One region of the Vibrio sp. ED004 genome, then DNA from elsewhere that is predicted to be linked to it. Evidence: predicted binding sites of a transcription regulator. Region 1 holds the regulator's gene; the other holds the start of a gene.
What was found. Region 1 encodes PurR, which represses purine synthesis genes. Its sites were predicted from a motif close to TNANGNAAACGTTTNCNTNA; they were not measured.
Positions count from the first base shown of each region.

Region 2: the regulator PurR is predicted to act here: its motif matches at 4,434-4,453, upstream of pckA (phosphoenolpyruvate carboxykinase (ATP)).

Region 1 is NZ_CP066149.1:414,787-422,317, reverse strand. Features, by position in the region: gene glgA (glycogen synthase GlgA) at 1-236, shown strand, start outside; gene ITG10_RS01770 (alpha/beta fold hydrolase) at 522-1,319, shown strand; gene ITG10_RS01765 (DUF2007 domain-containing protein) at 1,444-1,761, opposite strand; gene ITG10_RS01760 (TVP38/TMEM64 family protein) at 1,825-2,505, opposite strand; gene ITG10_RS01755 (TfoX/Sxy family DNA transformation protein) at 2,638-3,228, opposite strand; cyclic di-GMP riboswitch class I at 3,356-3,441, opposite strand; gene purR (HTH-type transcriptional repressor PurR) at 3,612-4,616, opposite strand; gene torD (molecular chaperone TorD) at 4,931-5,578, opposite strand; gene torR (two-component system response regulator TorR) at 5,865-6,578, shown strand; gene elyC (envelope biogenesis factor ElyC) at 6,780-7,531, opposite strand, start outside.
Region 2 is NZ_CP066149.1:1,864,127-1,871,657, forward strand. Features, by position in the region: partial or broken gene ltrA (group II intron reverse transcriptase/maturase) at 1-467, shown strand, start outside; gene ITG10_RS08425 (AsmA family protein) at 523-2,466, opposite strand; gene pckA (phosphoenolpyruvate carboxykinase (ATP)) at 2,636-4,261, opposite strand; gene hslO (Hsp33 family molecular chaperone HslO) at 4,599-5,492, opposite strand; gene hslR (ribosome-associated heat shock protein Hsp15) at 5,511-5,897, opposite strand; gene gspC (type II secretion system protein GspC) at 6,186-7,109, shown strand; gene gspD (type II secretion system secretin GspD) at 7,151-7,531, shown strand, end outside.

The DNA of each region.
Region 1 (7,531 bases):
TGGGTGGTTTAAAAGACAGTGTGAATGATTACGATCAGGATCCTGAGGTAGCAACTGGATTTGCTTTTGAAGAGCCGACGCCGCAAGCGTTATTGGCTGTACTGCATCGTTCATTACTGCTTTATGCACAAAACCCATCTGAAATTAAGCGTGTTCAGCTTTATGCGATGCAGCAAGATTTTAGTTGGGAAGATGCCGCAAAAGAGTATCTTGCGATGTATCACTCTGCATTTTAGCGCTCTGTTTTAGCTTCTAAAATTAGCGGATGTACGGCAATTGTTTTTAATGAAAGAGGCGCTCTAATAATAGGGTGCCTTTTTGTTTTCTGGTCAGATCACATCACGTTTATAAAGACAAAGCTTGCAAACTCATTTTAGTCAGGTAGAAAAGGTGAGGTTGGTATTCACATGACTAATGACAGGTTTGACACTATTATCACTTAAAGTTCTTAATTGCGTGATATCCTTAGTCATCGCCTCGTGATGAGGCATAGCTCCATTTTAATAATTAAAGCGATAGGTATGTCTGAGAGTTTATTATTTCATAAAACATTTACTCACCCTACGAGCGATGAGTGGGTTGTATTTGTGCATGGCGCAGGAGGCAGCTCCTCTATCTGGTTTAAGCAGATCAAAGCGTATAAGCAGCACTTCAACTTGCTTCTCATTGATCTGAGAGGACATGGTAAATCAGACAACATACTTAAAGAGCTGATTTCGAATCGCTATACGTTCAAATCGGTCACGCTCGATATTCTTAAAGTGTTAGATCACCTCAAAATCCGTTCAGCACACTTTGTGGGCATGTCTCTTGGGACGATTATCGTTCGCAACGTTGCAGAGCTCGCAGCAGGTCGTGTTCGCTCAATGGTACTTGGTGGGGCGGTAACCAAACTCAACACTCGTTCGCAAGTATTGGTCAAACTCGGTAACCTGAGTAAGCACATCATTCCTTACATGTGGCTTTATAGCCTGTTTGCTTACATTGTGATGCCGCAGAAAAGCCAGAAAGAATCGCGCCACTTGTTTATCCGCGAAGCCAAAAAGCTATGTCAAAAAGAGTTTAAACGCTGGTTCATCCTGACGGCTGACGTAAACCCTCTGATGAAGTATTTCAAAGATAGGGAGCTACCAATCCCGACTCTCTACTTGATGGGAGAACGTGATTACATGTTCATCAAGCCCGTTAAAGAAATGGTTGAGGCGCATGAGTCGAGTGAACTAGTTGAAATCGCAAACTGCGGTCACGTGTGTAATGTTGAAAACCCTGAAGAATTCAATCAACATTCTATCGAGTTTATCCAAAAGCAAATCCAGTGATCTTTTAGGTTCATTCTCTGAGCCGAGTATCAAATTGAATTCAAATAAAACGGGAAGCTAACTTAGCTTCCCGTTTTATTTGAAGGAGGTATCTGACTAAATCTCAGGTTGTCGTCGTGAGATATTATTCAGGAGAGGCTGCGCCACATTGCCAACAAGAACCGAATTGAGCTTCATTGACTTCATGACACTCACCACAACGCCACTCTTCATAGATGATCGAATCTTGTTGTTTTTGGTAGTCATTGACAATAGTGCGAGCTTTACTGGCTAATTCTGGCTCATATAGCCATACGTAAGGGTCAGTTTCTTCGGTAAATGGGATCTCCCCTTTTAAACCAAACAAACCTTCACCACGGACTTCACACGCAATATTCTCACTTTCTAACAATCCACAGATGATATGGGCTTCTGTTGGATTCGATGCACTGAAGATTTTCATTGAGATAGAACCTCATTCGGCTTTAGGTGTTAGTCAACTATATACGTTATTCAGCTATACACGTTAGTCAGCGACAGGTGTTGAGCGAAACTTGCTCATCAACCATTTGGCAATAATTGGGAATACACCCAACAATGCAAACGATAGTAGTACTGAAGGTGAAACGATACCTGAAAGTGAATCAATTTCTGCGAGTTGAGTACCAGCATTCAAGAAAACAGCCGTACCAGGTAGCATGCCTATTTGGCTCGTAATGTAGTAACGAGAAACTGACATTGGGGTTAACCCCATCAGTAGATTGATAAGGAAAAATGGGAATACAGGAATCAGGCGAAGCGAGAATAAGTAAAATGCCCCGTCTTTTTCTACGCCCTTGTTAATTGTCGCTAATTTGTCACCAAATTTGGTTTGGATCCAATCACGTAACAGGTAACGGCTACTCAGGAAGGCGAGGGTCGCACCAATAGCGCTTGCGAAAGATACCAGCAGTAAACTGTTCCAGAAGCCAAACAGTGCTGCCCCTAAGAGCGTGACGACTGCAGCGCCAGGAATTGAGAAAGCAGTGATCATTACGTACGCGATAAAATAGATAGCAGCGGCGGCAATAAAGTTGCTGTCAATGTAGTCATTCAAAACGGCTTGTTGGGCCTTGGCGTTTTCAAGCGTTAGGTACTGGCCAAAATTGACGCCTAACAAGATGATGGTTACGACTAACACAATACCCAATATCATTTTCTTACTCATTGATACTTCCTCTAATTTTCAATGCATACCATTAGTATAGATAGACAGGCAAAGCATAGATTAACTTTCAGCAGATATAAAAAAAGCCGCAGAAATGCGGCTTAGTTATATAGATAGTTTGAACTGACAAAGTTAATTGACGCGATTGATAAGCTCTTCACGACGCTGCTGCGGTATAACAGACCAATGTGTTCCATTGATCGCACCTTCTAGCGCCCACAGTAATTCAATACTGACAGAGGACGCATGCGATTCCTTGATGGCGTTAAAGGCGTTTACAGAGCCAGATTCATATAAACGTTCAACGGAATCGATTCCTGCTTTTTTCAACATACGCTCAGTAGCGAGTCGAAGATTCGGCAGATCTTTGAGTCGAGTTGGCTTAGCAGAAGACTGTTCAGCTTTTTCTTCTTTAGCGAAACCCAGAGACGTCGTTGCGAGTTCCAAGATCTTCTCTTGGTCTTGCCACAGGCCTTCAGGTAAAGCGAAATATTTAGTAACGACAGGGAAACCACGTTTTTTGTAGACGTACGGTTGAAACCCTTGTTGTTCGAATTGCTTCGTTGTGCATTTGTCTGCCCGTATATGCAACTGGTCATTAACAACCAGAGCAAACATAGTGTCATCAGCAAAAAGACCGAATCCACCAAACATTGAGCGTGACTTAATTTTTCCTAGGGGCTCAAATAACTTCATTGAGTCCTTTAGTATCGGTTTATCCATGTTATTTATCTCGGTGTATTTGAACTACGCCACCAAATAAGCAGGTCCGAGAGATTAGCAAAATGTTGCAATTAAATTGTCAATAGGCTGTAAATTACTAAATTGTCAGTAGTTACTGCATTTTGCCATCGGTAACCCCGCTACCATACCAACGAGTGGTTTAGGCCGGAAGCTTTGCGTCCCACTTTTTCAAGTGGTTTGCCCTGTGCGTGACTGATTGAATAGAATAAAGTTTTTGTTGAATGAGGCTCACACTTGTTATTTCAAAATGTGATATTGCTTCAATTAATGATCTTTCTGTTGTGCATATAGGTTCATTATAGTTGTTGATAAAAAAAGCGCACCCAAAGGTGCGCTTAATGAAATAAAACTCGTTTTATCAATTAATTTAACGTTTTAACTGTACTTCGTTCAACAATCTCAGGGTGCATTTCGAAGACTCGTTTCTCGTGATCTTTGTCTTTTATACGTTCTAATAAAATCTCGAATGCATTTTTACCAACACGACGTTTAGGTTGGTGAACCGTTGTTAACGGTGGAGAGAAGTACTCAGCCAGTTCGATGTTGTCGTAACCGATCACTGAGATATCTTCAGGGATACGGATGCCTTTTTCTTGCAGTCGGCTCATTAAGCCCAGCGCCATTGTATCGTTGAAACAGAATACCGCTGTTGGGCGATCTTTCATTTCTACGATTTGCTCTGCAGCAAGAACAGCAGTATCACACTCGAAGTTACCTTCAATGATCATGTTGTCATCAGCAGTAATCTTAGCTTCGTTGAGTGCGCGTTTGTAACCTGCGATACGTTCTACACAGGCCGCTTTGTCTAAGTGGCCACTTAAACAAGCAATCTTAGAGTGACCGCGCTCAATAAGGTATTTGGTTGCTAGGTAGCCACCTTCTTCAGAGTTATCGATGATCTTGTCAGCTTGAGAACTCTCTGGGCCCCAGTCCATAATCACTTTAGGGATGTCAGCGTGACGATCTAACATCTCTCTTAGTTCTTCAGTTAGGTCTGAACACATAACTAAGATGCCATCTACACGTTTCTCTGCAAGCATTCGAATGTAGTCACGTTGCTTCTCATAGATACCACCCGTGTTACACAGAATCAAAGTGTAACCTTGACGGTAGCAGTAACTCTCAACACCATCGATAACTTCAGAGAAGAATAGGTTGGTTGATTGAGTAACAAGCATGCCGATAGTGCGTGTTGTATTGCACTTCAAACTACGAGCAACCGCGCTTGGTGCATAGTTCAGTTCATCTACGGCTTTGTTTACTTTTTCTTGAGTCGCTTCTGCAACAAAACGTGTTTTGTTGATTACGTGAGAAACGGTTGTTGTTGATACGCCGGCTAAGCGAGCGACATCTTTTATAGTGGCCATGGTTTTATCCTATTAGAAGCTACTTTCCCAAAGTACGGAATGAAGTAGCCGTTAAGCTACCTAACTAAGAGCTTAAATTTGTAGGGCTCTTTGGGTACTAAAGTGCTAAAAAACAAAAAACCGCTATGAGCGGCTTGTCTTAACACCGAAATGCTCTGAACTTTAATAAGCATAGCATTTCGTGAATGTTTCATATTTTATCGTTTGCGGTCACAATTTTAGACTGACTAGAAATTACTCGCAATAAAATTCACCCAGAAATCCGGGTGAATTGTCACATTCTACTGAATTTATTTACTTAGTCGCCCAATAAGCTATTCACCAGCTAAATATTGAGTGTCCAACTGACAGAATGCGAGTAGCAGAGATGAGACTGAAGCGTAGAAACCGAATTCATCAACGTCATGACATTTAACGTTGAATTTTGGTACCCAAGTTAGGAGTTGTTGCTCGATAAAATGCTGTTGAACAGCAAAAGACTTCTCTAGCTCTTCTTCAAGATCTGTTTCGTTAGAACGAATGATCAAGTTACCAAGGAAGTCGAGTTCGATAGCAATGTGGTCTGCTGGCTCTTTCAGGTCTTGGTTAACCACTAAATTGTGTTTAGCCATGATCTCTTCCATCTCTTTTGCAGGCTTATCGTTTAATAGGCCAGTCTCACCGATGTACATAGAAGCGTATGGAAGGGCACCATGTTTATCTGTCTTTAAGAAAAGGTCACAAAAGTCAGCAGACAGTTCCAGTTGAGCATCTTCACGTATTTGAAGACGGTTTAGTGCGTCAACTAAGCTATCAATCGCTGGCTTTAGTGTTTCATTTTCACCTAAACCAGTTAGGAAAGAACGAATCTCAACAGAGTGGTAGTGATCGAGTTCTTCTTGAGTGAGCTCTTTGGCGAATAAGCTTGATAGCCACCAGTAGATTTCTGCTCTTTGCTCGTTGAACGCTTTCGTATCTTTCATTTCTTGGATCCTGATTTAGTCTTGCGGCGTTTGTATACTCAATATCGTCAAGTGATTTGGGATATAAACACCAAGGCTGAATAACAAGGTTATTTGCGAAACGCAAAGTTACTCGTTAGTAGTAATGCCTATATTGAATTGCGATGGGCGATAAATAGCAAGGTTTAAGATTGTCTTGTATCAAAAAAGATTCATCTTTCTGGCTTTTATCTTCTGTAACACTAGAATTGTTACTAGTTATGAATAGAATAGTTACTGAAACTATTAAATAAGAAAAGTGGTGTAGATGAGCTATCACGTATTAGTCGTAGAAGATGATGTGGTAACCCGCAGTAAACTGGTTGGATATTTCCAGAACGAAGGTTACACAGTGAGCGAAGCAGAAAGCGGCGCTCAAATGAGAAACGTGTTAGATGAAAACAACGTTGACCTCATTATGCTGGACATCAACTTACCAGGCGAAGATGGATTGATGCTAACTCGCGAATTACGCAGTCAATCAGACATTGGAATTATTTTAGTTACTGGACGCACGGATAGCATCGACAAAATCGTTGGCCTTGAAATGGGCGCGGACGATTACGTTACTAAACCTTTCGAACTTCGCGAGTTATTGGTTCGAGTTAAAAACCTACTTTGGCGTATTTCTGCCGCTCGTAAAACGGCAGCAGGCGCAGTAGAAGAAACATCAGACGAGTCTGTGGTTCGTTTCGGTGAGTGGACATTTGATATCCCTCGTCGTGCGCTAAGCAAAAACGGCGAGCCAGTGAAGCTGACTAAAGCTGAATATGAATTGTTGGTGGCTTTGTCTTCTTACCCTAACCAAGTATTAAGTCGCGAACGTATTCTGAATATGATCAGTCACCGAGTGGACGCACCGAATGACCGTACGATCGATGTACTGATTCGTCGTATGCGTGCCAAAATGGAATTCGACCCTAAGAACCCACAAATCTTTGTGACGGTTCACGGTGAAGGTTACATGTTTGCTGGTGACTAATGTTCTGCGTGAACTTCTAGTTAGCAACGACATATGAACGAAAAAGCCGAGATATCATTGATGTCTCGGCTTTTTTATTGCTTAGTTGTTGTCGTTATCGAACTGACAGCCTACTAGTTGTTTTACGATTCTGCCTGCCAATAAGCCGATTGAAATAATAGGCTGAGTTAAACATAAGCAGAGAGAAGCATCAGGTTGAGTCTACTGCGCTGCAGAAACTTCACCGTCTTCCTCAATCAAGCTCGAAGGCTCAGGAACAACAATTGGCTCCTCCGAAAGATCGTTACTGGTGTCTAGCCAGTCACGCAGGCTTTGCCAAACCAATCCCATGGTCTCGTGCCAGTAACGCTCTGTCTGTTCTAGATAGATCGCTTTAGGCATGTACTTATTCCAAGGCTCAACAATACCTTCTTGTGCAAGGTAGTTGGTTGGTGCTGGTAATGGTTTCATGCCAGCAGCGTGGAATTCATTCAGCGCACGAGTCATGTGGCTCGCAGATGTCACCAATACCATCTTTTTGTTTTTAACAAACGCGGCAGCTTGGCGAGCTTCTTCCCAAGTGTCTTTTGCTGTCTCAAGCAAAATGATATCGGGTTTTGCAACGCCAAGGGCTAGGGCAACCTTAGCCATCATTCTTGCGTTACTCACTTCAGTGCCCGCGCCGTAGCCTGACAAGATAAGCTTGGCACCAGGGTAAAGACGTAGAATACGAATCCCTTCACTCAAACGCATCAAACCAGTGCGGCTAAGTTCTGATGTTGGTGGGATTTGGTCGTCAACGACATGACCACTTCCAAGCACCATCACGTAATCGACGGTGTCGTCGACAGGTAAAAAAGCGGTGTGTTGCCTTTCCATTGGCATTAAAAGTTGGCTAGAAACTGGCTGGAAAGCGATTAGGAAAATACCACAGAGGGCTGAAAGGGTAATTAGGCAACCAGTCTTCCTTTTGG
Region 2 (7,531 bases), 1.4 Mb from region 1:
CGTGAAGTTCTTAGGTGTAGAAATCGGGAGTCAATTTACCCGCATTCAAACTAAGAAACTGAAAGGGTTCAAAAGTAAGTTAAAGCGACTGACAAAGCGAGGTGCGGTAAGCCACTTGAGCAAGTCATAAAAGCTTTAAACCCAGTGTTAAGAGGGTTCAGTCAATACTTCAGGATCACCAATAGCAGCAGAGAGTTCTCAAGGTTAGCAGGGTGGCTACGAAGAAGACTTCGTAGTATCCAGTTGAAACTTTGGAAGAAGCCTCAACGGTTACACCGAAGGTTAAAACAGTTAGGTATAAGCCGCCGTTCCAACATATCTCAATGACAAGTTGGGTCAGTGCAGCGAGTCCCCTATCAAGCTATGCGATGCCAAATCAATGGTTTAATGACCAAGGGTTGGTAAATCTTGGAACAATAAGGACAGGGCATGTGTTCAGCCAATATGCTGAATGGAAGTGTGCATGAGCCGTATACGAGGTCCGTACGTACGGTTCTGTGAGAGGGATGAGGCGGTAACGCCTCACCCTACTCGATGTTGGCAGTCATTAATCTCTGCATATTCAGCTTGGTCGAGCTTTCCTGAGATTTGATGGCATGGATCGGACAGAGTAATAGAAAGCGTGTGTAACTCGGTTTTAAGCAAGTCGAGCTCTCCCGTTACTTCACCATTTAACGTTTGAACCCTTTGCGAACCTTCCTCGGCTGCGGATGCACCAATAATGTGCATCGGTTCGAGTGTGAAACGGCCACGGTCAAAATTGGCATTGAGCTCTGGGATCTCGAAGACGTTATCGTTTGAGGTTTCAGAAAGCGTGTCGTTAAAGGTCATCACGCCTTGGCGAACGCTACCAGTGAGTTGACCTGTGGTTGAATAGCCAAGCATCAGTGAGTCACCATACAAACCCGCGGCTTGAAGTTCGAATTCGCCATAACCGGTTGCATCAAGCGGTAATTCCAGTTGTTGCAGCATTGGCGAGATAGGCAAGCCATCGGCAGATATATCTATATTCCACGGCTTGCTGATTTGGTTAAAGTCGAGTGTTGCATTGGCTTCAACATAACCATTCTTTAATGGCATAAACAGACGTGTCAGCGTCCATTTTCCTTGTTCGCTATTCATTTCAACTACAGGTTGAGCGCTGAGGATATTTTGGTAGCTGGCATCATTGGCGCTGGCCATCAATTTGCCTTGCCATAGACCCAGCTTTCTATCTTGCAGCAGTTGAACGTGATGCCCTTCGACATGCAGCCCTGATACCTGCCAGTAAGGTTTATCTGCAAGTTGGATGAGTTGGGTGCGTTCTACATTCAGTCGGTTTATAGAGGCTTGTTGAAGCTCTGAAAGCCAAGGTATTAAGCGTGCGGCGGGTAGATGATTGTCTTGGCTTTCGGTAATCCACTTGATGCCTTGAATATCAAGCTGTGCCAAATCAATGGCGTCAGGGGTAACTTTGCCATTTAGCTGAATACTGCCTTGCAGGAATTGTGTATAGAAGTCTTCAACCAAAATTTGGTTGGGGTTTAGATTCAGCTTGAGGCTTGGGTCGATGAATTGATCATTGTCTAAGGTGACGCCTTCAGCTTGCAGAGAGAAAATGGCTTTCTGTTGCTTCCACAGTTCAAAAGGCAGTTGGATGTTTTCTAGTGAGGCATCAAAGGCTGCAAGGTGACCATCCTTCCACTCTACGTCGCTACGCAGCATATCTAAGCTGTTGATGTGGTTAATCTGAATACCTGCCACATCCCATTCTTTGTTCAATAGACTTTGAGTTTGTTCTTCATTTAATCGCAAACCATCAATCGTCACATTCACCAATGACCAGTCATGTTGATATTGTTCAGCTTGCCCAGAAATCTTGGCACCACGCCAATCAAATGAAGCGCCATAAAGGGTGCTGTCACTCGGTTTGAGGTCTAGGTCAATCAACAGGTTATCGAAGGCTTCGCCTTGCCAATATAACTGCGAGGCTGAAAGTTGGGTTTTGCCATAGGGTAGCAGTGAGTTTTGGTTATCCCACTCGGGTTCGGCGATCTGCAGGTCGATGCCTCGTGCATTAAAGTCTGGAGTCGAGAAATCTAGGTTATTGATCGCTAGCTGACGGAGCTTGAGGTTTGGGTGAGTGAATAACTGTTTGAGTGTGTCCAGATCGTCGGCTTCTAACTGCAGGCCGCTGATCAATACGGAGTCCAACACTAGCTTAGCTTCAAGAACAGAGTCTGGGCTGAACCAGATATCGATCTTGTCGATATACAGAGGGGGTTGTTTTTCAGATTGGCTTTGGGCGATGCCCATTAAGGTGATGTGATAAGGCGCCTGATACTCAACATCTTCAATGAGCACTGGTTGTTCAATCGTATGCTTGATAAAAAAGTTAGCAACATCGGCGCGGTATTGAGTTTGTAGGCTTAATAGCAACGCTGCGATAACCGCAACGGCGATAGCCAACACAATGCCGAACACCATGAATACCTTTTTCATTCCCTGAAAGCCTCAAATCTCAATAGTCTTAAAACAGAGTGGAACAAAAAGGGTCAAGCATCAACAAAAAAGCCCCTCAAAAGAGGGGCTTGCTACAAAAATATCATTTTAAATTGGGCGTTCGCTTTTGGCTAAGCCCGAGCAGATGGTTGGGTTAGTCTAGTTGAGGACCTGCAGCAACCAGTGACTTACCTTCAGCGTTGTCTGTGTACTTATCAAAGTTGTTGATGAAGCGTTCTGCTAGATCTTTCGCTTTGCTTTCCCATTGTAGTGGGTCAGTGTACGTGTCGCGTGGGTCAAGAATCGCTGGGTCAACATCGTGTAGCGCTAGTGGCACTTCTAGGTTGAACATAGGGATAACCTTAGTATCAGCCTCGTCGATAGAGCCATCTAGGATTGCGTCGATGATGCCACGCGTATCTTGGATAGAGATACGTTTACCTGTGCCGTTCCAACCTGTGTTTACTAGGTAAGCTTCTGCGCCAGCTGCTTCCATACGTTTCACAAGCACTTCAGCGTACTGAGTTGGGTGAAGAGTAAGGAACGCCGCACCAAATGCCGCAGAGAACGTTGGCGTTGGTTCAGTAATACCACGCTCTGTACCTGCTAGCTTCGCTGTGAAGCCAGATAGGAAGTGGTACTTCGTTTGCTCTGGAGTCAACTTAGAAACTGGTGGTAGCACACCAAATGCATCAGCAGTCAGGAAGATAACCTTTTGAGCGTGACCTGCTTTTGATACTGGCTTAACGATGTTGTCGATGTGGTGAATCGGGTAAGAAACTCGAGTGTTTTCTGTTTTAGAACCGTCATCAAAATCGATAGAACCATCGCCACGAACCGTTACGTTTTCTAGTAGTGCATCACGGCGGATAGCATTGTAGATTTCTGGTTCTGCTTCTTTAGATAGACGAATGGTCTTCGCGTAACAGCCACCTTCAAAGTTGAAGATACCGTCGTCGTCCCAACCGTGCTCATCATCACCGATTAGCTCACGCTTAGGATCGGTAGATAGCGTTGTTTTACCTGTACCAGATAGGCCGAAGAAGATGGCTACATCGCCTTTCTCGCCTACGTTTGCACTACAGTGCATTGAAGCGATGCCTTGTAGAGGCAGTAGGTAGTTCATCATTGCGAACATACCTTTCTTCATCTCACCGCCGTACCAAGTACCACCGATGATTTGAACACGCTCTGTTAGGTTGAAAGCAACGAAGTTTTCAGAGTTTAGCCCCTGTTTTTCCCAGTTAGGGTTGGTTGTTTTAGCACCGTTCATTACCACGAAATCAGGTTCGAACGTTGCTAGTTCTTCGTCAGTTGGACGAATGAACATGTTCTTAACGAAGTGCGCTTGCCACGCTACTTCAGTGATAATACGTACACTTAAGCGCGTATCTGGGTTAGCACCACAATAACCGTCAATGACAAACAGGCGCTTGCCAGATAGCTGAGTTGTCACAAGCTCTTTCAGCTCATTCCATACTTCAGTTGTAATCGGTTTGTTGTCATTTTTGCCTTGATCTGACCACCACATGGTATCGCGGGTCGTGTCATCTTTAACAATGTACTTATCTTTTGGTGAGCGGCCAGTAAAGATACCAGTGTCAACCGCAACAGAGCCTAGTTCCGTTACTACGCCTTTTTCGTAGCCTTCTAAACCTGGCAGTGTTTCTTCAACGAATAACTGCTCGTAGCTAGGATTACGAAGAACTTCAGTAACGCCAGTCAGTCCGTGCTTAGTTAGATCAATTTGTGCAGCCTTAGTATGTTCCATAACGGTCATAGGTGCTCCTTGTAGGATATTTTGTAGGGATTTTGTATTAATTTTTTATTGTTATCTGCTCACCATGCTAGCAACGAGACTCGGGGGAAACAGGGATACAGCTCAAAAAATATCCATATTAACCTTAGGGTTTTAAGCGTCTCGTCACATATTGGCCCAACTAGTCTATCCTGTACGCAAACCTTTGCGCTAGGGGCGAGAACATTATTAATTGATTAAAATTAAGCGGTGATTTTATTACGAAATGTTAAGGAGTTTGCGCTATTTTGATCACAAAAAAGGCCAGCTGAGTGCTGACCTTTTTGGGGTAAATTACGTGTTTTTGGTACGCCGTAAATTAATGAACCGTATTGCTGCCTTTATCTGCTGCTTCTGCGTACAAAGCATCAACATCGTTCTTGTCGAACGAGTAGTTTGTGCCACAGTAATCACAGTGCAGAGCAACGCTACCTTCGGTGCTTAGGATGTCGTAGATCTCTTCTTGAGCAACGGTAATGATAGCCGCCGCGCTGCGATCACGAGAACAACCACAGAAGAACTCAACCGGTTGCGGTGTGAACAGCTGTACTTTCTCTTGGTTGTACAAACGGTAAAGCAGTTCGTTCGCTTCTAGAGTGAATAGCTCTTCGTTTTTCACTGTGTCTGTTAGCTGCTCTAGGTGCTCGAAGTCGTCTGGTGTGCCAGTGCCGTCAGGCATAACTTGCAGCAACATACCTGCAGCGTGCGCTTTACCTTCGTGCTCGCCAGTACGTAGCCATAGACGAGTTTTAAGTTGCTCAGAGTTAGCGAAGTAACCTTCAAGTACTTCAGCAAGAGTGTCGCCTTCAAGACCAACAATACCTTGGTAACGCTCACCTTTCTTAGGATCGATAGTGATCACTAGGTGGCCTTTACCCATCAGGTCGTGCAGACCAGCGTCGTCAGCGATATCGCCTTCAAAGCGAGCAACACCGCGGATCTTCTGATCGTGATCGCCATTAATAACTGCTAGAGATACTGGGCCGTCACCTTGCAATTGCATAGTGATCGAACCTTCAAACTTTAGGGTCGCAGTTAGTAGCGTTGTTGAAACCAATAGCTCACCCAGTAGTTTTTGCACGGGTGCTGGGTATTCCTTGCTAGAAATAATTTGTTGGTACGCTTCATCCATTTGTACCAATTCACCACGTACTGATAGATCTTCAAATAGGTAGCGATTTAAAACATTACTTGTAGACATTGGGTCTGCCATTTGGCTATTCCTTCTAGCTTATTGATGCTTGAACTTGATGATGTCACGACGTTGCTTCTTATCAGGGCGACGCTCTGGAGCTGGGTTATGAGCATTCAGTTTGCGCTGTTTTGCAAACTCTTCTCTTTTTGCCAAGCTCTCGGTGGTTTCTTCATAGAGGGTTTGAGCGATCGGAGCTCCACCGCGATGGGCAGAGATTTTCTCGATAGTCACCGTCTTTTCTTCATTACCTTGACGCAGTGTAATCACTGCCCCAAGTTCGACAATTTTACTTGGCTTGCTGCGCTGACCATTATAGTGGACTTTGCCACCATCGACCATGTTGCGAGCAATCGACCGGGTTTTGTAAAAGCGTGCTGCCCACAACCATTTATCGAGTCTGACAGCTTCATTAGCAGTTTTCATATAGGGCTGTGCCTTATTAAGTGAGAAATGAATGCGGTTTAACTGTAATGAACAGTGCGCAACATGTTTTTGATGATGCTTATCACATTAAGTAGAAGCTTTAAGTGGAGGCGGTTGGCATTTTTTTCAAGTCATATTACAAAATAGCCATGTTATGCCGATTTATAGATTTGCTATGATATAGTTCAGGATCTTATGCTTAAATAAGCTCGGTATCGAACGAATGAATAAAAAAGCTGAAAGTTTAATGATTTGCAGCGTTTGTCGTCATGAAAAGGGGCAAGGAAAGTGAACTTTTTAGAGCTCAAAAATAGCATAGGAAATTCTCCTGTGTTGAGCCGCTTATTAGAGAATGGATTTGTACTTCAGCAGAAACTGAGCCTAGCTACGTGTTGTGTGTTGATCGCAGCTTCTGCATGGATTTTAGGACAGCTTGCGTGGTTTATTGAACCTGCCGAGCAAACAGTCGTGCCTTGGAAAGCAACGGCTTCATCGTCTTCTGCACCTCAATCGACCCTTGATATCTCATCTTTGCAGAAGAGTAACCTTTTTGGTGCCTATAACCCAACTGCGGCTCCAGTGGTTGAGCAACAAGTGATCCAAGATGCACCAAAGACGCGATTGAACCTGGTGTTGGTGGGCGCAGTTGCCAGTTCGAATTCTAAATTAAGTTTAGCTGTGATTGCTAATCGCGGCACGCAAGCAACCTACGGAATTAACGAAGAGATAGAAGGCACCAGAGCCAAGCTCAAAGCCGTGTTAGTGGATCGCGTGATCATTGATAACTCAGGTCGTGATGAAACCTTGATGCTTGAAGGTATCGAGTACAAGCGTCTAGCGGTATCAGCCCCTGCGCCACCTCGCGCTTCTTCATCTGTTCGTGGTAATAACCCCGCTTCTGCAGAAGAGAAGTTGGATGAAATTAAAGCGAAGATAATGAAAGATCCGCAACAAATCTTCCAATATGTTCGCCTGTCTCAGGTGAAGCGCGACGATAGTGTTATTGGTTATCGTGTGAGCCCTGGCAAAGATTCAGAACTTTTTAACTCTGTTGGGCTCCAAAACGGAGATATTGCCACTCAGTTAAATGGGCAAGACCTGACAGACCCCGCCGCTATGGGCAACATATTCCGTTCCATCTCAGAGCTGACAGAGCTAAACCTGGTCGTTGAGCGAGATGGGCAACAACATGAAGTGTTTATTGAATTTTAAAACTTTGCGTCTAATGAAGGACGAAAGTGTAGGAGAAGTACGTGAAGCATTGGTTTAAGAAAAGTGCATGGTTACTGGCAGGAAGCTTAATCTGCACACCCGCAGCCATCGCTAGTGATTTTAGTGCCAGCTTTAAGGGCACTGATATTCAAGAGTTTATTAATATCGTTGGTCGTAACCTTGAGAAGACGATCATCGTTGACCCATCGGTGCGCGGGAAAATCGATGTACGTAGCTACGACGTCCTTAATGAAGAGCAATATTACAGCTTCTTCTTAAATGTTTTAGAGGTGTACGGCTACGCGGTCGTTGAAATGGATTCGGGTGTTCTGAAGATCATCAAAGCCAAAGACTCTAAAACATCGGCAATTCCAGTAGTCGGTGACCGTGACTCAATCAACGGCGACAGCGTCGTGACACGA